3 linked regions of the Aridibaculum aurantiacum genome follow. The protein of the gene in region 1 interacts with the protein of each later gene in a pairwise test. Links are inferred from orthologs where the notes say so. Each region holds a gene or a part of one and is shown on either strand. Other genes may lie near its edges. The genes, in order: dnaE, J4N22_RS19475 and J4N22_RS13715.

What was found.
Region 2: the proteins of dnaE (region 1) and J4N22_RS19475 interact in binary tests that used the Escherichia coli proteins (3 or more experiments, as listed by UniProt). The link is inferred for Aridibaculum aurantiacum from one-to-one orthologs.
Region 3: the proteins of dnaE (region 1) and J4N22_RS13715 interact in binary tests that used the Escherichia coli proteins (3 or more experiments, as listed by UniProt). The link is inferred for Aridibaculum aurantiacum from one-to-one orthologs.

The regions. Positions count from the first base shown.
Region 1 is NZ_JAFEWC010000001.1:2,702,524-2,711,326, forward strand. Bases 2,037-6,197 are described here. They hold dnaE (DNA polymerase III subunit alpha), read left to right. Parts: upstream 2,037-2,361; coding sequence 2,362-5,997; downstream 5,998-6,197. In the rest of the region: J4N22_RS11360 (FG-GAP-like repeat-containing protein), read right to left, coding at 1-838; J4N22_RS11365 (hypothetical protein), read right to left, coding at 858-1,280; J4N22_RS11375 (NACHT domain-containing protein), read left to right, coding at 6,269-8,803. UniProt on the Escherichia coli protein: DNA polymerase III is a complex, multichain enzyme responsible for most of the replicative synthesis in bacteria. This DNA polymerase also exhibits 3' to 5' exonuclease activity. The alpha chain is the DNA polymerase catalytic subunit.
Region 2 is NZ_JAFEWC010000004.1:276,411-283,896, reverse strand. Bases 2,714-5,557 are described here. They hold J4N22_RS19475 (methionine aminotransferase), read right to left. Parts: upstream 4,793-5,557; coding sequence 3,635-4,792; downstream 2,714-3,634. Other genes in these bases: J4N22_RS19470 (HNH endonuclease), read left to right, coding at 5,342-5,557; J4N22_RS19480 (PadR family transcriptional regulator), read right to left, coding at 2,714-2,883. In the rest of the region: J4N22_RS19490 (hypothetical protein), read right to left, coding at 1-180; J4N22_RS19485 (PspC domain-containing protein), read right to left, coding at 274-2,484; more of J4N22_RS19480, read right to left, coding at 2,524-2,713; more of J4N22_RS19470, read left to right, coding at 5,558-6,139; J4N22_RS19465 (TolC family protein), read right to left, coding at 6,279-7,486. UniProt on the Escherichia coli protein: Shows aminotransferase activity with methionine and histidine as substrates, and to a lesser extent also with phenylalanine.
Region 3 is NZ_JAFEWC010000002.1:547,307-554,912, forward strand. The notes cover bases 706-3,669. They hold J4N22_RS13715 (DNA polymerase III subunit gamma/tau), read left to right. Parts: upstream 706-1,106; coding sequence 1,107-3,233; downstream 3,234-3,669. Other genes in these bases: J4N22_RS13710 (VanZ family protein), read right to left, coding at 706-1,076; J4N22_RS13720 (pyruvate dehydrogenase complex dihydrolipoamide acetyltransferase), read left to right, coding at 3,407-3,669. Outside these bases: J4N22_RS13705 (hypothetical protein), read left to right, coding at 1-578; more of J4N22_RS13710, read right to left, coding at 609-705; more of J4N22_RS13720, read left to right, coding at 3,670-5,122; J4N22_RS13725 (hypothetical protein), read right to left, coding at 5,258-5,905; J4N22_RS13730 (GbsR/MarR family transcriptional regulator), read left to right, coding at 6,090-6,596; J4N22_RS13735 (hypothetical protein), read left to right, coding at 6,698-7,069; J4N22_RS13740 (hypothetical protein), read left to right, coding at 7,088-7,459; J4N22_RS13745 (TIGR01777 family oxidoreductase), read left to right, coding at 7,470-7,606. UniProt on the Escherichia coli protein: Part of the beta sliding clamp loading complex, which hydrolyzes ATP to load the beta clamp onto primed DNA to form the DNA replication pre-initiation complex.

The sequences.
Region 1 (8,803 bases):
CAGGAACAGATGTATTTCTGTAAACTGCAGCATCATTGCTACCAAAGTGTCCAACCGCAAGGTCAGGTTTACCATCCCCATCAATATCGTTGGAAGCAACCTGGTAGCAATTAGAGTTAGTACTGTAAACAACCGGTGATGCAAAGGCAAAATTTCCGGGTCCAGAAGATATATTCCTGTAGATTCTAAGTGAGCTACCACCATCGACACTAATAAGATCTAATTTGCCATCTAAATCTATATCTGCAATTGCCATATTTCGAGCCTGTGCTGCACCTACTCCTCCACCTATTACAATATTTGATGACAAATCAATAAGACCTGGTACGCTTTGATTCCTTGCGATTACAATTGGAGCGACTGTGGTGAAAGCTGTTGGATAAACAACATCTGTTTTTCCATCTAAATCGAAATCTCCAAAAAGAATTGCGTAGGGACCATAAGTAGGGTCAGGCGAAGTATAATCTATACGAGCATCCACAGTAGAAGCACTGAAGGTACCGGGGCAAACACTAATTGGGCTGAAAAATTCAGTTGAATAACTTGTTAGATTACAAACAGCATTAGTCACTGTGAGATAATTAAAAGTTGCACCCAACGGTACTTTTACTGTCAATTGTGTTGTAGTTGCGGTTGTGGCCGTAGCTTTAGCTGCTCCAAAATAAATTATATTGTTTACAGCTGTTGTATTAAAATTACTACCGTTGATAGTTATAATTGTACCTGTTGCCGCAGACAAAGGAGAAAAATTATCTATGACTGGTGCACCGCATTGTGCGTAAGAACAGATTGACACACACAAAGAGAGTGCAGCTGTAATTAAGTATTTATAGTACATACAGTTAGTTTTAGTTTTTTTAATTCTTTGTTTCTAATGAAATAACTTCTATTGTGGTTTTATCAAAATCCCAAATAGGCGTCGGTAGTTTAATAAATAAGTTTTCATCAGTTGAGTTGCAGGCACCTACTATTGTTTGGTTTGGATTAATGGAGACTGTTTTAGCCTCAGTAACTCTATATCCAGAATATTTCACGGTTACCTTGACTTTGATGTTTTGTTGAAAGGGTACTTCATTATAAAATTTTAATAATACTATTTTCTCATTACCACATTGTACAAATGAGTAGTAAACTTCACATTCAGTCCCAGCTTCTATCAGGCCAGTCCAACTTTTGATGATTGCAATATCTTTATTTGATGTTTGTGCAGATAAATGGGATGAAAAAGAAAAAAATATCAGAAGTGATATCAATGAGAAGAAATTTTGCAAGGTTGACATAATCTATAATTTGAATGATTGGGAAATTGGTGATGGTAACAATTACAATCTATCATCATCCCGAGGAAAAATACCAGAAGAAAAAGTACACGACATTGCAGTGCAAAGGGGAGTTTGCATTTCTCATATGACAGTGTTTTGATGGTGTAGAAAGGGTGTACTTTTCTAAGCTAGCAGAGGAGGAAAATCAGAGGAAGGATTTTAAAATCTTTATTGGGAGGAAGAACAAAATAGTTAATGTTTTCACAATATCAAATAGTAGCAAAAAAATTTTTTTCTATAAGATGTAATACTCTTTTACCCTGTTGTTTAAACTTACATCTTGTGATAAAGAGAATGTTCTACACGCTAGTTCTGTTACTATTGCGTCATCTGGAATATTATGAACTTTACATGATGCATTACTGCACCCCTTTTGATTGAAAACTAGAGGCCCGGAAGGAGTCAAAGAGGCACGAAGAAAGCTTCCTGATATCAGGCCTTAGTAGTTCCAGCATCAACTTTTTCTCTGGGTGCATAAGTAGATCTGCATCATGGAACCATTAAGGCACGAAGGACACCAAGAAACACGAAGATTGGAACCCTGCCTACCGGCAGGCAGGCACTGACGACACTTCCGGCACTACGAAGCACAACGTTTGTGGAACGCGGATGACGCGGATTGGAAGGATTAGAACGGATTCTCTTAAAGCACTAACGGCCACTTTCAACATTACGCAGTAGGACGTTATGAACGGTAAGAGCCGCTGTGCCGTTAGTGGTTCAAAAACAAGCTGCAGAAAGAACTACCTGTATAAGTGTGCGACCCCGCCTCCGCTAAAGCTTCGAACGGGGCAGGCGCAAGTAAAGTCTAATAGCGCGTAAATGCCTGTACCACAATCCCTCCTTCTTCTTCTCAACTTATGTGCATTTCTCTTTTTCGTTTTCGGTGGGAGAAGTTGCATTTTGCACGTTTTTGAACCACGAAGGCACGCAGGACACAAAGAGGCACAAAGAAGTCTTGGTGAAACTTAGAGCCTTGGTGTCTTTGTGGTTCATTTTGCATTCATCTTGACTTTTGACTTTTTACTTTTGACTTAATATGCAGTTTTCTCACTTACACGTTCATACCCAGTTCTCCCTGCTCGACGGAGCGGCTTCTATCAAAGGATTATATAAAAAAGCAATAGCCGACAATATGCCGGCGCTGGCAATTACCGATCACGGTAATATGTTTGGCGCGTTTGAATTTGTGGCCGAGGCGTATAAGAACGTGGACGAGAACGGCAAACCTAAGGTAAAGCCGGTGGTTGGCTGCGAGTTTTACGTGGTGGAAGATCGTCATAAGAAGACGTTTACCAAGGAGCAGAAAGATAACCGCTACCACCAGGTGTTCCTTGCCAAGAATAAACAGGGCTACGAGAACCTGCTAAAGCTGACTTCGCTGGGCTACCAGGAAGGGATGTACAGCAAGTACCCGCGTATCGATAAAGAACTGATCGAAAAATACCACGAAGGACTGATCGCAACTACCTGTTGCCTGGGTGCCTATGTGCCGCAACTGATCATGAACGACAGCGAAGATGCGGCGGAAAAAGAATTCAAGTGGTGGCTGGACATGTTTGGCGAGGACTACTATATCGAGATCCAGCGCCATGGCATGAAGGAACAAAACCAGGTAAACGAAGTGCTGCTTCGCTGGGCGGTGAAGTACAACGTACCGGTGATCGCCAGCAACGACAGTCACTATACCGACCAGGACGATTACAATGCACACGACATCCTGTTGTGTATCAACACCGGTGAAAAACAAAGCACACCCGGCTTTGACGATTTTGTGAACGATGAGCTGCAGGTGAAGAACCGACGCTTTAAGTTCCCTAACGACCAGTTCTACTTTAAGAAGACAGCCGAGATGACCGAGCTGTTCAAAGACATTCCGCAGGCCATCGACAACACCAATGCCATTGTAGATAAGATAGAACTGCTGAACCTGAAGAAGGACATCCTCCTCCCTAACTTCCCTATTCCAAAGGAATTCCAGAAGCACGACGATGGCAACCTGAACCAGTGGGAATATTTACACTACCTGACCTACGAAGGTGCCCGCAAACGCTATAGCGAGATCACCGAAGACATCCGTGAACGCCTCGACTTTGAGCTGTTCACCATCAAGACGATGGGATTTGCCGGTTACTTCCTCATCGTATCCGACTTCATCCGTGCCGGTCGTGAGCTGGGCGTGTTTGTTGGCCCCGGTCGTGGATCGGCTGCGGGATCTGCTGTGGCCTATTGTATCGGCATCACCAATATCGACCCCATTAAGTATAACCTCCTGTTTGAGCGTTTCCTGAACCCGGATCGTAAAAGCATGCCGGATATCGATACGGACTTCGACGATGAAGGCCGCCAGAAGGTGATCGACTATGTGGTAGACAAATACGGCAAGAACCAGGTGGCGCAGATCGTCACCTTTGGTACTATGGCCGCCAAGATGAGTATCAAGGACGTGGCTCGTGTGCTGGATCTTCCGCTGGCAGAAAGTAATATGCTGGCGAAGCTGGTACCCGATAAGCCGGGCACCAACCTCAACCGTATGTTGTTTGCGCCGCTCACCAAAAAGGACGGCGAAAAGAGCCTGGAAGAGAAAGAAGACCTTGCTCCCGAAGACCTGGAAAATGTAAAGCGCCTACGCGAAATATATAAAGGCTACGACCTGCAGGCACAGGTGCTAAAAGAAGCAGCCCGGCTGGAAGGTTCTGTCCGCAACACCGGTCTCCACGCTGCCGGTATCATCATTGCCCCCGACGACCTAAAGAACATCATCCCAGTGGCTACCTCCAAGGATTCCGATCTATTGGTAACCCAGTTCCAGGGTAGCATCATTGAGGACTCTGGTGTAATCAAGATGGACTTCCTGGGGTTGAAGACCCTTTCAATCATCAAGACTGCGCTGGAGCTCATCAAGCAAAACCATGGCGTAGACATAGAGATAGACGAGATACCGCTGGACGATGAGAAGACCTACCAGCTATACCAGAACGGCGAAACCAACGGTACGTTCCAGTTTGAGAGCCCGGGAATGCAGAAGCACCTCCGCGACCTGAAGCCCGACAAGTTTGCCGACCTGATCGCGATGAACGCCCTGTACCGTCCCGGCCCAATGGCTTACATCCCCGACTATGTAGAGCGCAAGCACGGCCGCCAGGAGATCACCTACGATCTTCCCGACATGGCCGAATACCTGGAAGAGACCTATGGTATCACGGTATACCAGGAGCAGGTGATGCTACTGAGCCAGAAATTGGCAGGCTTTAGTAAGGGTGACGCCGACGTACTGCGTAAGGCGATGGGTAAAAAGCAGATCGCCGTACTGAACAAGATGAAGACGCAGTTCATCGAAGGCGCTACCAAGAAAGGTCACCCTAAGGACAAACTCGAAAAGATCTGGACCGACTGGGAAGCCTTTGCGCAATACGCGTTCAACAAATCGCACTCTACCTGTTATGCCTTTGTGGCCTACCAGACCGCTTACCTGAAGGCCCACTACCCTAGCGAATACATGGCCGGCGTACTCAACCATGCCGGTGCCATTGAAAAGATCACCTTCTTTATGGAAGAGTGTAAGCGTATGGGACTGCCGGTGTTGGGTCCGGATATCAACGAGAGCCAGAAAGGCTTTGCTGTGAACATGAAAGGTGAGATCCGTTTTGGACTGATGGGACTGAAAGGTGTGGGTGAGAACGCCATTGAATGTATACTGGAAGAGCGCAGCAAGAACGGCCCTTACAAAAGCATCTTCGACCTGGTAAAACGCGTAAACCTGCGTGCCGTGAACAAGCGATCGCTGGAAGCCCTTGCCTATAGCGGCGCCTTCGACTGCTGGCCTGAGCACCACCGTGCACAGTATTTCGGTACGGCCAAAGACAGCACACAAACCGGTTTCGACATCGTGGTGCAGTTTGGACAGCGCTACCAGGCACAGTTGCAAACCACCAGCAACAGCCTGTTTGGCGACATGATACAGATGGACATTCCTACACCGCAACTGCCTAAAATCGCTCCATGGACGCTAACCGAAAAGCTGGATCATGAAAAGGAAGTGACGGGTATATATATGAGTGGTCACCCGCTTGATCATTTCAAGTTCGAACTAAAGCACTACGGCTTCACCCCTGTTGCCGAGTTCAACGAGGTAAAGGAAGCGCCGCACTTATCGCCCAAGCGCAACAAGACGTGGAAGCTGGCAGGACTGGTGGTAGATGCACAACACCGTGTTACCAAGACCGGCCGCAACTTCGGTATCCTTGCCTTTGAAGACTTTAGCGGCAAGACCGAGATCATGCTGTGGAGCGACGACTATGTACGATGCCAGAATTACCTGGAAAAAGGCCTCAACATACAGATACAGGGCGAATTCAAAAGCCGCTTCAACAGCGAGCAGTACGAGTTCAAGATCAGCTCCATTGCTCTGCTGGAAGGCGTGAAAGCCGCGCAGACCAAGCAGATCATTATAGATGTAAATGCCCGTGCGATCAGCAGGGAGTTTGTGGAATTCATTGACAGCAACGTAAAAGCCAACCCGGGCAAGACATCCATCAAGTTCAACATCAACGAGCCTGCTCAAAACATGAAGATAGGCCTGTACATGCTGGAGAAAGGCTTTACATTGAATGATGACATGGTGCAGTGGTTGGAAGAGAATAAAGATGTGGACGTGAGTGTGGTGACGACGTAGTGTTTGTCACACTGACCTTGTCGAAGTGGAGATTAATGATGAGTGATGAGTGATAAATGATGAAGGTAGCCCCTTACATTCATCATTTATCATTCATAGTTCATAGTTGATTTTGTTTCCGGCTGTAGTTGTGCTATTAAGCATCGTTGCGTCGCACACTTGTGCTACTTTTATCTAGCGCCGGAAGAAGTCGTACTATAATTGAATATCCAATCCCCCTTAGATCAACTAATTCACCGGAACGATTGAACTAAAATTAATTGCGAAAAAGATGAACGTAAGAATTTTTAAAGCATTCATCGCTTCACCAAGTGACACCGGTGAGGAAAGAGATGCATGCGAAAGAATATTTTCAGAAATCAATGCAGGACTAGGAAACATCTTCAACTTTAGAGTTGAGTCGCTCAGATGGGAAAATGATGTAAGACCATCTATTCAAAATAAGGATGGACAGACAATCATTTTTGATCAGATAGGAAGCCAGTTTGAGATTTTCATCGGTATTATGAATAAAAAGTTTGGCACTCCTACACCAAGGGCTGGGTCTGGAACAGAAGAAGAATTTAATGAAGCATTTAAACGTCATCAGGAAAAAAAGAACGTAGAAGTAATTTTTTACTTTAACGAGCAACCACCACAATTAATGAGCGACCTGAATATATCTGAATTGGTCAAAATAGAGGAATTCAAAAAGAAAATCCAACCTTTCGGTCTCTATGGCTCCTATAATGGACCCGTTAATTTCGAAGAAAAGCTAAGAAAACATCTAACCAAATTCTTCATTGATTCATACAAGAAAACAAATGAAAAGCCAGCTAATGCAGATGAACTTATCAATAAACAGGCCTTGTGCAAAATGTTCGATAAGAGATTCCAAGATGCATTGAAGAGTTTTGATGGACAGCCACAAGTCTGGATAGAACCAGTTATCAGTCGCACTAGCGATTTATCACGAAATCCTGATGAAAACTTTAGTCAAAGAGTCCTAATTGAAGAAATACTACTTTCTGAGAAATCATATATCATAAATGCACCTGCTCAGTTCGGATTGACAACACTAGCCCATTACTTAGTCAAGAAGGCATGGAACAATAATGAACTATGGATCTATATAGACAATTCATATTCAAAACCCCATACAATACATAATGCTGTAAAAAACGAAGTACAATCGTTGGGACAGAAAAATGCAGATGTAAAATGCATCGTTTTCGATTCCTTTTTAAGCAAAGACAAAGTTTCTTTCAAAAAATTGAAAAATCTTATTGATGCGAATCCTGACGTGAAAATCATTGTTTTGAATACAGTCGATGAATCTCTGTACATAAATGATGAAGAAAACGACCGTGTAACTGAACAAGAGATAGAGATTACAAAAGAGTTTGAAGCCCTCCATCTAATTGCACTACCTAGACATCAGATAAGGAACCTAGTGAAACAATACAATTTAGAGAAGAAGCTGGGAGAAGAAAACACTCTTTTAAATAAGGTCACTACAGAACTAGAGTCATTAAACCTTCATCGTACACCTTACAACATAATGACAATTTTGAAGGTTTGCGAGAAATATTTTGAGGATAGTCCTGTAAATCGGACTAAGATGATAGAAATGATCCTGTTTGTATTGTTTGACCTTGGGGAATTACCTAGGTACCAAACAAGACCGGATTTAAAAGACTGCGAGTATGTTCTGGGTAGATTTTGCGAATACTTACTCAGATCTGAAACATATCAATTCACAAAAACAGAATTTATCAATGAATTAAAATCATTTTGTAAAGAAAAGTTTATTGAACTAGATGTAGATATAGTTTTTGAGGTTTTAAACAACAATAACATCATTATTTTCTATGATGGTATTCACAGATTCAAATCATCTTTTTGGATCTATTACTTCGGAGCGAAAAGAATGCACAACAGCGAAGAATTCAGAACCTACATTTTTGAATCGAAAAAGTATTCAGCTTACCCTGAGATAATTGAATTTTATACAGGCATTGATAGAAATAGAGACGATGCATTGAACATTTTGTTAGCTGACATCTCAAATACAAAAGTGCTTGTGGAACAAAAGTTGGGCATAAAAGGATCAATAAATCCGTTGGCTAATGCAAAATGGAATCCATCCGAAAAGGAAATTGAGGGTATTCAGGAAGAAATAGGTGAAAATGTGCTCACATCGAACCTGCCAAACGTTGTTAAAGACCAATTTCTAGATAAATCTTATAATCAAATTCGTCCATACAACCAATCTATTCAAAAGATCTTTGAAGAATATTCATTACATAACTTAATGCAGCAAATCAAGGCATCCTCGACAGCATTACGTAACAGCGACTATTGTAGTCCCACTCTTAAAAAGACACTACTAGAAATCATCTATCAATCTTGGGAACAACTATCGAAAGTGTTATTTGCCCTTTCTCCTATAATGGCTACCAAGGGTAGAGCTGCTTTCGAGGGGGCGTCATTTGAATTAGAAGGCGACTTTGGAGAAACCTTTGAAGAAAGGTTAAACAGAATTATTCAGGTTCTGCCAGCAAACGTTGTTGGCTACTTTCAAAATGAACTTTACTCCCCGAAGATAGCTCCCTTACTGTTTGAGAACTTTTCTAATGAGAAGAACGATCTCCTGAAACATCAACAAGCCTTAATGCTGATTTTCAAAAGACCCAATGGCTGGAAACAAAAGATTGAAGAGTATATCATTTCCATCAATAAAAACTCATTCTATCTTTTCAGTATTGTAAATTCTCTTAGAACAAAGTATAGATTTGATTTTGCTGGTGAACAGGAGCTTAAGGAC
Region 2 (7,486 bases), on another replicon or contig:
AACTATATCAGCAGGTGTGGCAGCTGTTTCAAATGAGGAAGCACCGGTTTCACTTTTTGTTGTCGACATGCTTACCTGCGAAGTTTTCATTTGCTTTTGGCAGCATTTCATATTGTTTTGTATCCTACCTACAGGCATAAGTATAGTACCTGCGTAAAGCAGTAGCATTGCCAGTTTCATAAAAATGTAATTGAAGATGTAAGGAATGAATTAAGTAGGGAGGGGTTCCAACCAGGAGTAGCCGGAGCCCCTATTTCCCAACTTCAACCGAGGTTATGGTAAGTTTATCATAAGCAGGTTATGTGCACCTGCAGGAAATTCTTCTTCAGTTGTTTTGGCAGAGATAGCAGTTCTTGCATTGCGCTGGCGGGGAGTGTAACGATAACGGTTATCGTTGCTCCCAGGAGCTGCAGGCGGTGCAGGAGTAAGTGTATCTACAGGTTGCTGTAGTTCCCTATCCAGCTCTTCCAATTCACGAAGCTTCTGCTGCCTTTCCTGCTCTATTTGTTCGCGGCTTTTGCGGTATTGCTCCAGCGCATCAGATTCCCCATCCTGGTTTTCTTCATCGTATGATTTGTCTACACGCTCCAAGCCTTTGTCAGTCATCACATACTCCACGTTATACCTCCAGTCGAGTGACCGAGTTTCTTCATTTCTCTCCCAATCCCAATAGTTATCATCACCAATGTCAATTCTCTCATGGTTCCAACCCAGGTTTTCATGTATGTATATTCTTTTACCTACGGGTACAGCTACAGTTACTATTACTTGTTGGTTGCGGAATTTGGTATCTCTTGTTATAGGTATACCCTTAGAAAGAGCCAGCACAGTGTCTATCTGGTTGATATCAAATTTTATCCTGGATGCTGTTGCGCTGGCTTCAGCACGGTTGCTGCCGTTTGCCATTCTCACCATATACACCTGGAAGCTGTCACCGGTTGCTTTCACAATACGCATCCTGATGTTTCTTACAAACACACTGTCCTCATCTAAGTCTGCGAACGGTTCAAAACGTAGCCACCTTTCATTGTAATATTTAGTAGAAGAAGCAGCTTTCACTTCCAGCTTATTCACTCTTGGATTAGCTAAAGTGATCACCTCTTCATTTGGAATATTCCTGGAGCGGAAATCATTGTACACAGAAACCAACAGGTTTACAAAGCAGATGATACCAACGATCCACAGCGCCAGGAAAGACATACGGATCACGTTGCTGCCGCCCCTTTTGTTTGCAATTCTCCTGATGATAGCAGTTACGATAGCAATCACCGGAACCCAGATAAAGAACAGCAATGCTCCCCATGCCAGCACCTGCTGCCAACCGTCGTCCAGTACGTATGAGTAAACAGGTAGTAAACCAGTAAGCGCAACACCTAGTGCAAACAGCCCTACTACAATACCAAACACAATACAACCAATAATGAAATACGCAAACACCTTCAGGAGTACTACGATCACTCGTCCTAAGCCGCTGCCTGTTCTTTTGGTAGCGCTGGCTGCTTCGGCTCCTACTCTTGCGCCTGCCACACCTATGTTCTCACCTATCACTTGCGCTCTTTCTTTTACTTCGTTGCCAAATGCCTGTGCCCTGTCTTTAAAACCTTCAAGGTCGCTTTGAATAGTAGATTTGATATTGTTCAGGTCTACTTTTTCACCCTTCATTTCTAGTTTGTCTGCAGCGCTTTTAGCTTCAGGAATAACCAGCCAAAGAATGATGTATACCACTATAGATCCAGGGCTGAATGAGAAGCTAAGGAAATGTGGGAAGTCCCAGAAACCCCAGTTGCCCCAGCGAAATGCTACTGATAAAAACGGTATAAGGAAAAGCACACGAGGTATCCAAACCTGCACATTGAAGTATTGTGCTAAACCGCTACATACGCCGGCTAACATTTTGTTTTCAGTGTCGCGAAACAAGCGCTTACGCTGTGCACCCAATACTACTGATGAACTGCTTGGAACAGCGATCCACATTACCAGGTATACCCAAAAAGCAACCCCGAAAAAAAGGATGAACAATATCCTGGTAACCACAGGGTCGATATTGAAATAGTTAGCTATACCGCTACATACGCCACCTAAAACCTTATTGTTTTCATCGCGGTAAAGACGCTTACCTGTAGTAGTACCAGCACCCGGAGCAGCACCAGTATAGGTTTGGTCTCCAGCTGTAGAGCGGTAAGTTTGCTCTTCGCCCAATTTAGTATGCACTTTTTCTTCGTCAGCCTCAAAGTCTTCAGGGCGACCCATGCTGTTGATGATATTGTTTACGTCAGCATCTGTTACACAGGTGCTTCCTTTCTTCAATACCTCTTCAAATAGTTCGGCAATACGCCCTTCAATATCATTGATGATCTCATCTTTGCCTTCTTCGGTGGCAAAAAACAGGCGCAGGCTATCAACATACTGCTTCAGCATGTCGTAAGCAGTTTCCTCAATAGGTATCACCCTGCCCTGGAAGTTTATATTTATTACCTTTTTCATTATCGTATAATTTGTGTCCGCAGTGGCGGAGCAAGTTGGTTAAAGTTGGTTGGCTGGATATTCAGTATCGGATATTGGTGCTGTAAGTGCATTTACTGCGTTTGCCAGTTCGTTCCAGGTGGCTTCCAGTTCGCCATAGAAAGCAAGACCTTTTTCTGTCATGCTGAAATATTTCCTGGGCGGTCCACTGTTGCTTTCTACCCAACGGTAGGTTAGCAGTTCTGCATTTTTCAACCTTGTTAAGAGCGGGTAAAGGGTGCCTTCTAATATGTTTAGATTGGCTGCTTTCATTTTTTCCACTATATCACTCGGGTAAGCTTCCCCTTGCCTGATGATGGATAAAATGCAAAACTCCAATACCCCTTTGCGCATCTGGCTCTGAGTGTTATCTATATTCATTTTTCGGAGTTTTAGTTCCTGTATAAGAACTCGTTATTTAAATCTTTTCCTGGTTGCGTGAGAATGTCCATACGATCTGTTGGCGTAGTAGTTCTCTAACAACAGAACAAAGATGCAGAGAATTTCAATACTATGCAATACAAAGTACCTACTTTATTTTAGTAGTTGGTAGGCTATAATATTCTACAAGAAGATAGATGCTTGTTTTTCAGATACTTATGTGAAATGGAAAAAATAGAAGGCGATGAGCTACTTGATAAATGGTAGAATGAAATGGTGAATGGCAGGGTTAGGTGCGGGTAGAAACAAAGGGAGATTAGCAACCATCTACATTCATTAAAACAAGAAGCATTTAATTAATCTTGTTTAATTAGTATTTAATCTGATGCGTAAAACCACTGTTCTACCTTTACAGCAGAAACAGACGCTCCTTTTCTCCTAACCTTATTTCAACCCTACACCTTTATCAAACATCTATAGCTCCACCATTAGGTGGAGATTACAGAACATTCTAATTATTTTGGATGTTTTTGATAGAGAACCTGATCTAAAACCGTCACCAGGCTTCATAACCAAAAAGGTACTCAGCAAGTATTTCTTTTAGGTTTGAATGCAACCGGAACTTCAACTTTTTATATACCCGTATAGTTGTAAGATATACACAGAGGAAGCACCCCTAATGCAAACTCGATGAATCAACCCCGCCAGTGACTAACCATCACTGGCTTTTTTGTGCAACGACGATAATAAGCTATAGGTTTACCAGCTGTTTTACCGCCTTCTCAAGTGTTTCTTCTTTTTTGGCAAAACAAAACCGCAGCACCTTATCGTCCTTCCCATTTTTATAAAAAGCAGAAACAGGTATAGGTGTAAGCCCGAAGTCTTTAGTTAACCTGACAGCAAAGTCAAAGTCGCCTTCATTCGTAATGCCTTTGTAGCTATAACACTGGAAGTAGCTACCATAGCTAGGCAACGCTTTGAATGGGGTATTATCCATTAGTTGCTGGAAGTAATCACGTTTCTGCTGCATTTCGCTACCCAGGTCCAGGTAGGCTTTTTCATCTGATAGGTATTCTGCAAGTGCCACCTGCGTAGGCGTAAAACTGGTAAAAGCATTGTACTGGTGCACCTTTCTGAACTCTTTCATAGCATAAGGCGCAGCAATGCAGTAGCCAAGCTTCCACCCGGTACAGTGGTAGGTTTTACCAAATGAGAATACAACAAAAGCGCGTTGTAATAAGTGTGGATAGCGCAGTATGCTCTCGTGCTGCAGGTTGTCGAAGATTAGGTGTTCGTACACTTCGTCGCTAAGAATAAAGATGTTGGTGCCTTCTACTATGGCCGACAGTTCTTCAATATCTTTTTTACTGATAACACTCCCTGTAGGATTATGCGGCGAGTTGATCATGATCACCCTTGTTCTTGAAGTGATCTTTCGTCTTACCTCGTCCCACGGAATGGAATAATCAGGGTAAGAAAGTGGTATGAGCACCGGCACCGCACCATTGATCTCAATATTAGGAATATAGCTATCATACGCTGGTTCAAACATAATGACCTCATCCCCTGGCTGTAGCACTGTAGTAAGTGCAGTATATATAGCATAGGTAGCACCGGGTGTTATGGTAATATCCGTTTCAGCACCTATACGGTTGCCGTATAATTTTTCAACCTTTTCAGCAAGCCTTTGCCTCAGTAGCGGGTAACCATTCATATGCGTGTACTGGTTCATGCCTTCTTTCATGGCTTTATTCACCAGGCCTGTCAGTTCATCGCTCATCTGGAAATCAGGAAAACCTTGTCCCAGATTAACCGCATTATGTTGAACGGCCAATGAACTCATAACCGTGAAGATGTTAGTACCTACATTAGGAAGCTTGCTGATGATTTTCAAAGTTGCTGTTTTCATCAAATGTAGGTGAAAGAAGAAAGGGAAATGCAGGCTGCACTGGCTATAAAAAATTGAGGCTGCCCTTTTTGAAGACAGCCTCTTTCCTATAATCCGTACCCTATGAAAACATCGTTTCATCACTTATAAAATGCAGTCGCCTGCATCCGGGTACCATAAGTGAAAGGATCAATTGGGGGTTACATAACCTGGAATATTTTTTCCTAAATAATTCTATCATCTGCTCCGGCAGGCAGCTGCATAGGAGCGAAATAATATAATAGCGAAGAGTAGAAACGCTTTACTTTTTTATTGAGGATAGACATAAGAAATTGGATATTGGATTTTAAAACATTGCTACCGTGGCAGCATATACTATAAACGGCAGTGGTTGCACCTGATTGTACAAAATGATGAAGATGTTCTTTTGGGTTACGCGGTAAGCCTTTACAGGCAATAGGAGCTGGCTATCGTTATAAAATCAACTGTTACATGTCGGGTATTGAACTCTTTCTTTCACCGTATTAGTTTATTATATTTGGAGCAGTAACTATTAACCCCCACAATAGTATGCTTAAAGATCTACCAGGTGAGCAGTGGAAAACCGTACTGTTCAACTTCAACTTTGCCAATGATTACAAATTGCTTGTCTCCAACTATGGCAGGCTAAAAACTTATAATAAGATCAACAAAGGGCAATTGCTAAAAGGCTCCACTATCAAAGGCTACAAAATTGTTCGCCTGAAGTTTTACAAAGCAAGAGATGCAAAAACAGAAGAGCGTTTTGAGAATATGCACCAGCAGATTACGCTGCTGGTAAAGAAAAACAGTAGTTTAAAAAAGCAGCTCAACCTGAAAAAAATAACCGCTGATGAGGTGGTAGAAGTGAAAAAGAAACTGGAGAATAACAACCTATTGCTGCAAAGGCTAAAACTAAACCTGAGGCGGGATATGGAGAAAGACCTGCAAGCAAGAGTGATACACTATCATTCCTTGGTTCATAGGCTGGTGGCGGAATACTTCTGTCCCAGACCATCTCCTGAACATAGTATAGTGGCGCACCTTGATTTTGCTAAACAAAATAACCGCAGCGACAACCTGGCTTGGATGACACCTGAAGAAAATATACTCCACCAGCAGAAGAGCCCAAATGTTATTACATCAAGAGCAAACAGGAAAGAAGGCAATTCTTACAACCCAAATTCTAAGGTGAATAAGCTCACAATAACGAAAGTAATGTTGCTTAAAAAATTGCTTAGCCAGGGAAAGCCAATCAAGACATTGGTGAAACAGTTTAAGATTACCGACACACAGATCCTACGAATAAAACGCGGAGAAAACTGGGGTTATGTAGAAGCAGCTAAGTAGGACCAGGTGTTTAATGTTTAATGTTTAAGGTTTGATGTTAGGCTCGAGACGATTAGATGATAATTATTGGTGCGGCCTACAACAATTTTCCATCCGACAGAAGATCTTTTATCAAGCACCAAACCTTAAACCGTAGTATTTACCTTCCTAACTGGCTGCTGATTCGCTTTAGTTCTATTTCAGCCACCTTAGCCGAGTAAGATAAATTGACCAGCCTGTAACCCGCTTCTATAAAACTTCTTTGCGCTTCACGCAGGTCTATTACTGTTCCTACTCCGTGTTGAAATCTTTGGGTCACTACATTTAGTAAAGCTGCGGCCACCTGGTTATTCTCCCTTTCAATGCGCAGGCGCTCTAATGTATTCTGGTAAGACTGGTAAGCTCGTACGGCTAATGTTTCCAGGTTGTTCACTACTACCTCCCGCTGAAGGTTAGCATTGCGTGTATCAATCTCTGCTACTCTTAATCTTCTTCGGTTAGCACCTCCATTGAAGATGGGAACCTGCACATTCAAACCAACAAAAGGACCGGTATTTTGATTCAATAATGTAAAACCTGCAGAGCTCTGGCTACGGGAGTAATTATATCCAGCACTTACACCCACTGATGGATACCTTAAGGCACCTACCTCACGTGCTAAGAATTCATTGATCCTTACCTGCTCTTCGGCTGACCGTAGTTCAGGATTGGTAGATATTGCATCCACCACTGTTGCCATCATGATAGTGCTGTCAACTACTATAGTATCACGTACCAGGTAGTTGCTGTCTGGCCGCTGGGCAAGCAAGTTCATCAGGTCGGCTTTGGCCTGGTTAAGTACAAGCTCCTGTGCCCGCAGCTCTTGCTGGCTTGCCACAAGATCGAGCTGTGCCTGGTAAGTATCAGCATTGTTAGCAAGGCCCACACTTTGCCGTACGTCCATTAGTTCCTTTCTCTGCCGCGTAACCTCTATACTCTGCCTGATGGTTTCCATGAAACCTTGCTGCCTTACTATGTCATAATACCTCACCATTACATCGGAGATGATGTTTTGGATCTGCAGGCTTAGTTGATGTTCACTCTGGTTTTCCAGTGCTTCAAGCCTTTGGCGGGTAGCCTGGATCCTAAATCCATTGAACAATGTATAGTTGCCGGTAACGCCGGCATTTAGTTGGTTCTGTACGTTTCCTCTACGCTGTATCTTCTGTCCATTCGTCAATTCCTGGTTCAGGTTGGTGATGGACTGGTTATCAGTAAGTGAACCTGTTACAACAGGTAATCCGCCAGCAATGCTGATGTGATTATTGATGCCGCTTGCTTCTACATTGTTGCGCGCAATCTGTATATCCAGGCTGTTGCGAAGCGCAA
Region 3 (7,606 bases), on another replicon or contig:
ATAAAGCTGTTCACATAGACAAGACAAAGCTTGAAAAATTTGCAAAGGATTTCTCTACTGTTTACAACCTGGCGTGGGCCCAGCACGAAGAAGGGAAGGAGATCAGCGGTGAACAAGCTCTGAAGATCTTTAAGAAGATGAAGCCCATCATGGATGAGAAGCTGGTTTGGTTTGCTTATTACAAAGATGAACCTATAGGAATGTGGCTCAACATTCCGGACCTGAACCAATATTTTAAATACTTCAATGGAAAGTTTGGCTGGTGGCAAAAACTGCAGTTGCTGTGGTTTCAACGGTCCAGGCCCAGCAACAAGATCAATGGGGTAGCATTTGGTATTGTTCCAAAATTTCAGGCTTTGGGTATCGATGCTTTTATGATCTATTCAGGCGCTTTGGTCATACGTGAACAAGGGAAATATCAATCTATTGAAATGGGCTGGGCTGGAGACTGGAACCCGCGCATGGTTGGTATTTACAAAGCCATTGGCGGAACGCAAAGCCGCATGATGACCACGTACCGTTACATTTTCGACAGGTCAAAAACATTTGAAAGGCATCCTGTAGTAGGCGTCCAGTAAAATCTGGATGCCGCTGTTTCAGCAGAAAATTCAACCAGGCATTGTGGCTGCATTTCTTTTACCGACAAGTTTGAACAACTTGTAGCCAATGCATGCGCCGGTGATGTTCCAGAAGATGTCATCTATATCGGAAAACCGGTAAATGTGAGCGTATCGGAGGAAAAACTGGTATACCTCAATAAATGTTGAAAGGCAGGCTGCAAGCATGATTATGATCCAGAATTTTCTTAGTCTCTTGAACAAAACAGGCAGCAATAGGCCCAGCGGAAGGAAAAGGATCATATTGCCAATAACATCCTGTAACAGCGTGTGCATGTGCGAAACGTCTGCATTATCCTTCGCATAAATATATCTTTCATAAACCCTTACCAACGGCACCAGGTTTACCTTGCTGATCGGGCTTTCAGGATTTGGTGAGCCAAAATTTTTAGAAATGGTAAGATTTAGAAGAGCCACCATATATAAGTAGAACAGTAGCAGGATTGTCTCTTTCCCCACGTTCAGTGACTTTCCCTTTTTCCGGTTAATATGCCAGGTAATAAACCTGGTAAAGATCCAGAATGGCAACGAGAGCAGAAGCGGGTAGATAAGATTTGTATAAAAGTACAAGTGCATCCTGCAAATAGGTTCAAGCGCCTGAAAGTAGTAACTTCTGAAGAAACAGGCAGCAAGACATTATGGTTGTTTACAATTGGTTTTACAAGAACATCTTGTGCAAAACAACCGCTAACAGCATTAGCAAACTTTGCTAATTTGCACCCCTGCCCACTATACAAGGCGATTTACATGGAGAAGTTTATTGTTTCAGCTAGAAAATACAGGCCCCAGAATTTCAACACGGTTGTTGGTCAAAGTCATATAACTACCACACTTAAAAATGCTATACGCAACGAGCAACTGGCTCACGCATTTCTATTTTGTGGACCTCGTGGTGTGGGTAAAACAACCTGTGCTCGTATTCTTGCTAAAACCATCAACTGCGAAAACCTGCAAGCCGATGGCGAAGCATGTAACACATGTAACAGCTGTAAAAGCTTCAATGATGGGGCTTCGCTCAACATACACGAGCTGGATGCTGCCAGCAACAACTCAGTAGATGATATTCGGGCGTTGGTAGAGCAGGTGCGCTTTGCGCCACAGGCAGGAAAATACAAGGTGTACATTGTGGATGAGGTTCACATGCTCAGCTCAAGTGCCTTCAATGCTTTTCTGAAAACGCTGGAAGAACCGCCATCCTATGCCATTTTCATTCTGGCTACTACCGAAAAACATAAGATACTTCCTACAATTCTTAGCCGTTGCCAGATTTTTGATTTCAAACGCATCACCAACAACGATACGGTAGAGCACCTGCAGGATATCATTAAAAAAGAAGAGATACAGGCAGAGAAAGCAGCTTTGCAGGTGATTGCCCAGAAGAGTGAAGGCTGTATGCGGGATTCATTGAGTATCCTCGATAAGATCGTCAGCTTTACCAATGGCAGCGTCACCTACCAGAACACGCTGGAGCACCTGAACATTCTTGATCACGATTATTATTTCAAACTACTGGATACGCAGCTAAACCAGGATATGGCTGGCGCTATGCTCCTTTACGACGAGATAAACCGTAAAGGTTTTGAAGGCGACCTTGTTCTAAATGGTTATGCTGAGTTCATTCGTAATATCCTGGTTTCGCAAAATCCTAAAGCAGCTTCACTACTTGACGTGGTAGAAGGACTGGAGGAAAAATACCAACAGACTGCAAAGCGCGTTTCGCCTGCATTCCTGGTAGGTGCACTCAATATTTTAAATGAAGCAGAGATCAACTACAAAATGAGCCGTAACAAACGCCTTCATGTAGAGATGACGCTCATAAAATTGAGTTTCCTGCAGCAGGCTATTTCACTTACTTACGATAGTGAGACCGGCGCGGTGGTAAAAAAAAAGAGGGTTAACGGTCCGGTAGCGCTCAAGTTTGAGCCAATAAGGTCTCTGCAAATAAAGCCGGGAGCAGCTCCTGTTCCTACGCCTGCACCAGCTTCCCCGCCTGCAGCCAAACTTTATATTCAAACGCAGCCAGCAGCAAACCAACTTGCCGAACCAGCACCAAAACCAGCAATGCCTGCTGTGGCTACTGCCAGTGCAACCGCTGTGGCGGCAGAAATTGCGGAAGTAGCCGTGGCTGAACGGCCAGTGCCACCTCCGCCTGCAGCCGGAGGTAAGAAATCTTTGTTGCAGAATATCCGCGACAAACATTTAGGAGCAAAAGGTAACATACAGGTAAAGCAGGCAATTGATCTTTGCGATGAAAAACTGCAGGAAGCATGGCAGATATATGTAGAACGACTGAAGCAGCAGCTGAAACACTCAGTGGTAACTGTTTTCAATATTGCTCGCCTGGAGTGTGTAAACGAGAGCCATTTCTCTATCACTGTTTCTACATCCCTGGAACAAAAATTCATTGACGGAGAAAAACTGGACCTGCTGGAACACCTCAAGTCGTTTTTCAACAACCGGAATATTGGCTACCAGGTAATAGTGCAGGAAGTGCCGCAGGAAAAAAGGGAAGTGGAGGTAAATCTTACCACCCGTGAAAAATATAATGTGTTGATTGAGCAGTATCCACTGATAAAAGAACTGCGTGACCGGTTAAAACTTGAGTTGGATTATTGATCAACAAAAACAGGAAAAGAAGAGCGCACACGATTGCGCTTTTTTCATGTGCGATTACATAGTAGAATTTTTCTGGGCTGCCTTGCCCTTACATCATTTTCATGTAATTTCACCGCCTAAAATTCATACGCACAATACTTTAAACCAACTGCTATTGTGCACAAAACATACGTATGGCAGAAGTGATTTTAATGCCCCGGCTAAGCGATACCATGACAGAGGGTGTAATAGCTGCATGGCACAAGAACGTAGGAGACCAGGTAAAGAAAGGTGATCTTCTTGCAGAAATAGAAACAGATAAAGCCACCATGGAACTGGAAAGTTACCAGCAGGGCGTGCTGCTACACCGCGGCGCTACCGATGGCGAAAAACTACAGGTAAACGATCTACTTGCAATTATTGGTAAAGAAGGCGAAGATGTGTCTGCATTGGTAGCACAACACGCTGGCGGTGCCTCTGCCGAAGCGCCTGCGCAGGAAGCGCCTGCACAAGCTCAAGCTCCTGCACAGGAACAAAAGCAAGAAGCAGCTCCTGCACCTCAGCCTCAACAAGAAAGTCAATCTTCTTCTATAGACATTTCTAAAATGGAAGAAGTGGTGCTGATGCCACGCCTTAGCGATACTATGACTGAGGGCGTAATTGCTACCTGGCAAAAGAAGGTAGGAGAGCAGGTGAAGAAAGGTGATGTACTTGCTGAGATAGAAACAGATAAGGCCACCATGGAATTGGAGAGTTACAAAGACGGTGTGCTCTTGTACCAGGGTGCTAACGAAGGAGATAAAATAGCAGTAAATGATCTGCTTTGTATTATAGGTAAGGAAGGAATGGATATAGATGCCATAGTAACTGCTGCCAAAGGTGGAGGTGCTGCTAGCGGAGGAAACGAAGCTCCGCAAGAGCAGGCGCAACCACAGCCACAGGCTTCGAGCCAGGCAGCGCCAGCAGCGCAGCCACAGCAGGAAGTGGTGAATGAAGGACGTATCATTGCTTCTCCACTTGCTAAAAAACTTGCTGAAGAAAAAGGTGTAGACCTGCGTTATGTAAAAGGTAGCGGCGACAACGGCCGTATTGTAAAGCAGGATGTAGACGCATACCAACCATCGCAGCAGCAAGCTGCCAAGCCACAGCAGGCTGCCGAAGCTCCAAAAGCTGAAGCACCTAAGGCTGAAGCGCCTAAACCAGCAGCACCAAAAGCAGCTGCAGGCATGGAGAGCTACGACGAAGTACCGGTCTCGCAAATGCGTAAAACCATTGCACGTCGCTTAGCAGAAAGTAAATTCTCTGCTCCGCATTTCTACCTTACTATGTCTATTGATATGGATAAAGCTGTAGAGATAAGGGGTAAGCTTAACGAGATATCTAAGGTGAAGATCAGCTTCAACGATATGGTACTGAAAGCAGTAGCCGTTTCTCTGAAGCAGCATCCAAAAGTAAATAGCAGCTGGCTGGGTGATAAGATCCGTTACAATCATCACGTGAACATAGGTGTAGCAGTAGCCGTAGATGAAGGCCTGCTGGTACCTGTAGTGCGAAATGCTGATATGAAAGGATTAAGTGCCATAGCAGCAGAAGTAAAAGAATACGCTCAGAAAGCAAAAGATAAAAAGTTGCAACCTTCAGATTGGGAAGGCAGCACCTTTACCATTAGCAACCTTGGTATGTTTGGTATAGACGAATTCACTGCTATCATCAATCCACCAGATGCATGTATACTGGCAGTAGGCGGTATATCTAAAGTGCCTGTTGTAAAGAATGGTGCAGTTGTTCCAGGAAATGTAATGAAGGTAACCTTGAGCTGCGATCACCGTGTAGTAGATGGTGCATCAGGAGCTGCATTCCTTCAAACACTGAAGTCGCTATTGGAAGAACCAATGATGATGATGGTGTAGAACCATATCTTTTAAATAATAAGGAAAGGCTGTCCAATGGACGGCCTTTTTCTTTGTTACCAGCAAAGTGGCAGGTATAAAAAAAGCAGCTTCAGGTTTGAAGCCGCTTCTTCAGTTGATAAATCTATATCTTCTTTATTTCTCGTAAGGGAAGTTGCGTGCTACTTTACGCATCATTCTCTCCATTACCTGGTTGGCAGAACCCAACACATCTTCATTCATTTCTTTATAAAAACGCCATAGAAGTTCGCCATCTTTCCCGTTATAGATCTGCATGGTAAGAGATCCGCTGGCTGTTTTACCCCAACCTGCACCTAATAAAACAGTCTTGGCTATAGCACCTGCCTCACTTCCTGTTTTCTCGTAAGCATAGTTGCATTTTATTACAGCGTCTACACCCAAAGCCTCGCACAATGAATCCTGTGTTACTTCATGGATCCTGTCAAACAATCCTTTTGAGCGAAGAATTGTATTGGTGCGATCCACATCCTGGAAATTCACCGTATAATTCTCAGACTTACGCAGCAGGTACGTATACATGCCTTGCTGCAGTTGTGTAGATAGTGCTTTTTCATCCGCCTTATTTCCTTCAGCGTCAAAATTTTTCGGCATCCGCTTATAAGAGATGGTAGCGTTGAAAGGTAGAATAGCCACCTTTTTGTGTTTTAAGATCTCTGTCTTCATCTGAGGTGAAGAGAAAACTTGTTTGGCAGTTTCAAACTGTGCACTCGAGGTGAGTTGCACGAAGACCAGGGCCAGGCCCATAAGCAATTTGGTGTACATGGTGTTGATTTTTTTACAAATAAAACAAGCATTATTGGAAGCAAAAAGCACACAATCAAAAACCACATACAAATCACATCTTACAATCTGCCTGGGGTAAAGAGAGATAAACAAACAAATTTTTTACCGGAAAATAAACTTTCAATAAATTTTGAAAGTTGAATAAGTTCTTTATCTTTGACTTATGAATTTACCAGAAGCAAAAGCACAATTCATACAAAGCTGGGGCGTACTTGGCAGCCAATGGGGGATCAATAGAACCATGGCTCAAATTCATGCTTTGCTGCTGGTTTCAGCTAAGCCACTGAGCACAGAAGAGATTATGGAGCAACTGAGTGTTAGCCGGGGAAACACCAACATGAACGTGCGTGAGCTGATAGACTGGGACCTGGTGCATAAGGTGATCACTCCTGGTGAGCGAAAAGAATTTTTTGAAGCTGAGAAAGACATATGGAAAGTGGCCACCTTGATTATGTACCAGCGTAAAAAACGCGAACTGGACCCAATGGTGAAAACGCTAAACCAATTAAGTAATATAGAAGGAGAAGAGAATGATGCAGATGTGAAAGCTTTTACCGAAACTGTAGGAAACATTAAAAAGTTTGCAGGGCAAGCAGAAAAAACCCTGGATACAATTATCAAAGCTGAAGAGAATTGGTTTTGGGGTAGTTTCTTGAAATTGTTCAGGTAGAAAAGCTTGAGATAATCTCTAGCCGCTTTTGCGGCTTTTATTTCTGAAATATGTTTCAAAATTTATTGAAAGTATAATAATATAAATCAAAACCAAAGATCATGAATTACACAATTCTTACCTACGCATTGTATCTCGTCCTTACTATTAGCCTTACCATTTGGGTGGCACGTACACTTTTCCGGAACGGCCATGTGTTCCTGCTTGAAATATTTCATGGAAATGCTGAAATAGCAAAAAGCGTAAACAACCTGCTGCTGGTCGGCTTCTACCTCATTAACCTTGGTTATGCAGTATACACATTGAATGTAGACACTGTAGTAACTGGGGTAGAAGATCTGATTGAGACTTTAAGCCTGAAAGTTGGCTTGATCATCCTCATCCTTGGCGGCATGCACTTCTTCAATCTCTACATCTTTTTCAAGCTGCGCAAAAAAGCCCAACTGGAAAGGAAACTTAATCCTGTTTTTTAATTCCTAAAAACGATGATCATGAAAAAGATCAAACAGATAGACATGATCGTTCAGCTTGTACTGGTAGTTGCCTTCGCTATGGCTGCCTTACTGGATAAAGGAAAAACGATCATCATCGGGTACTTTATAGTTGGAAGCTGGCAGCTGGCGAGTATGTTGGTACACCATGTAAAGGATTGGCACATGCATAAGAAGAGCAGGCAGATCTACCACGGCATTTCTTACTTGTCGGTCTTTATGCTGGCACTAGCCACTGTTTCTCATGGACCAATTCAAAATGTGTTTTGGATATTGCTGCTTGCTGCCCCTGTAATGGCTGTTTACTATTTGCTGCTATGTGTGCACGAAATAGTTACCGCTGAAAAACGTCCTTCTGAAATCATCATCTAAAACCAATCATATGAGACCTAAAATAGTTATAGCCGGGGGAACCGGTTTTATAGGCCGCTACTTGGCCAAATGGTACGCCCCAACGCACGAGGTGGTAATACTGAGCCGGCAGCAGCCGGCAGCTGGTAATAATGCATTTCAAGAATT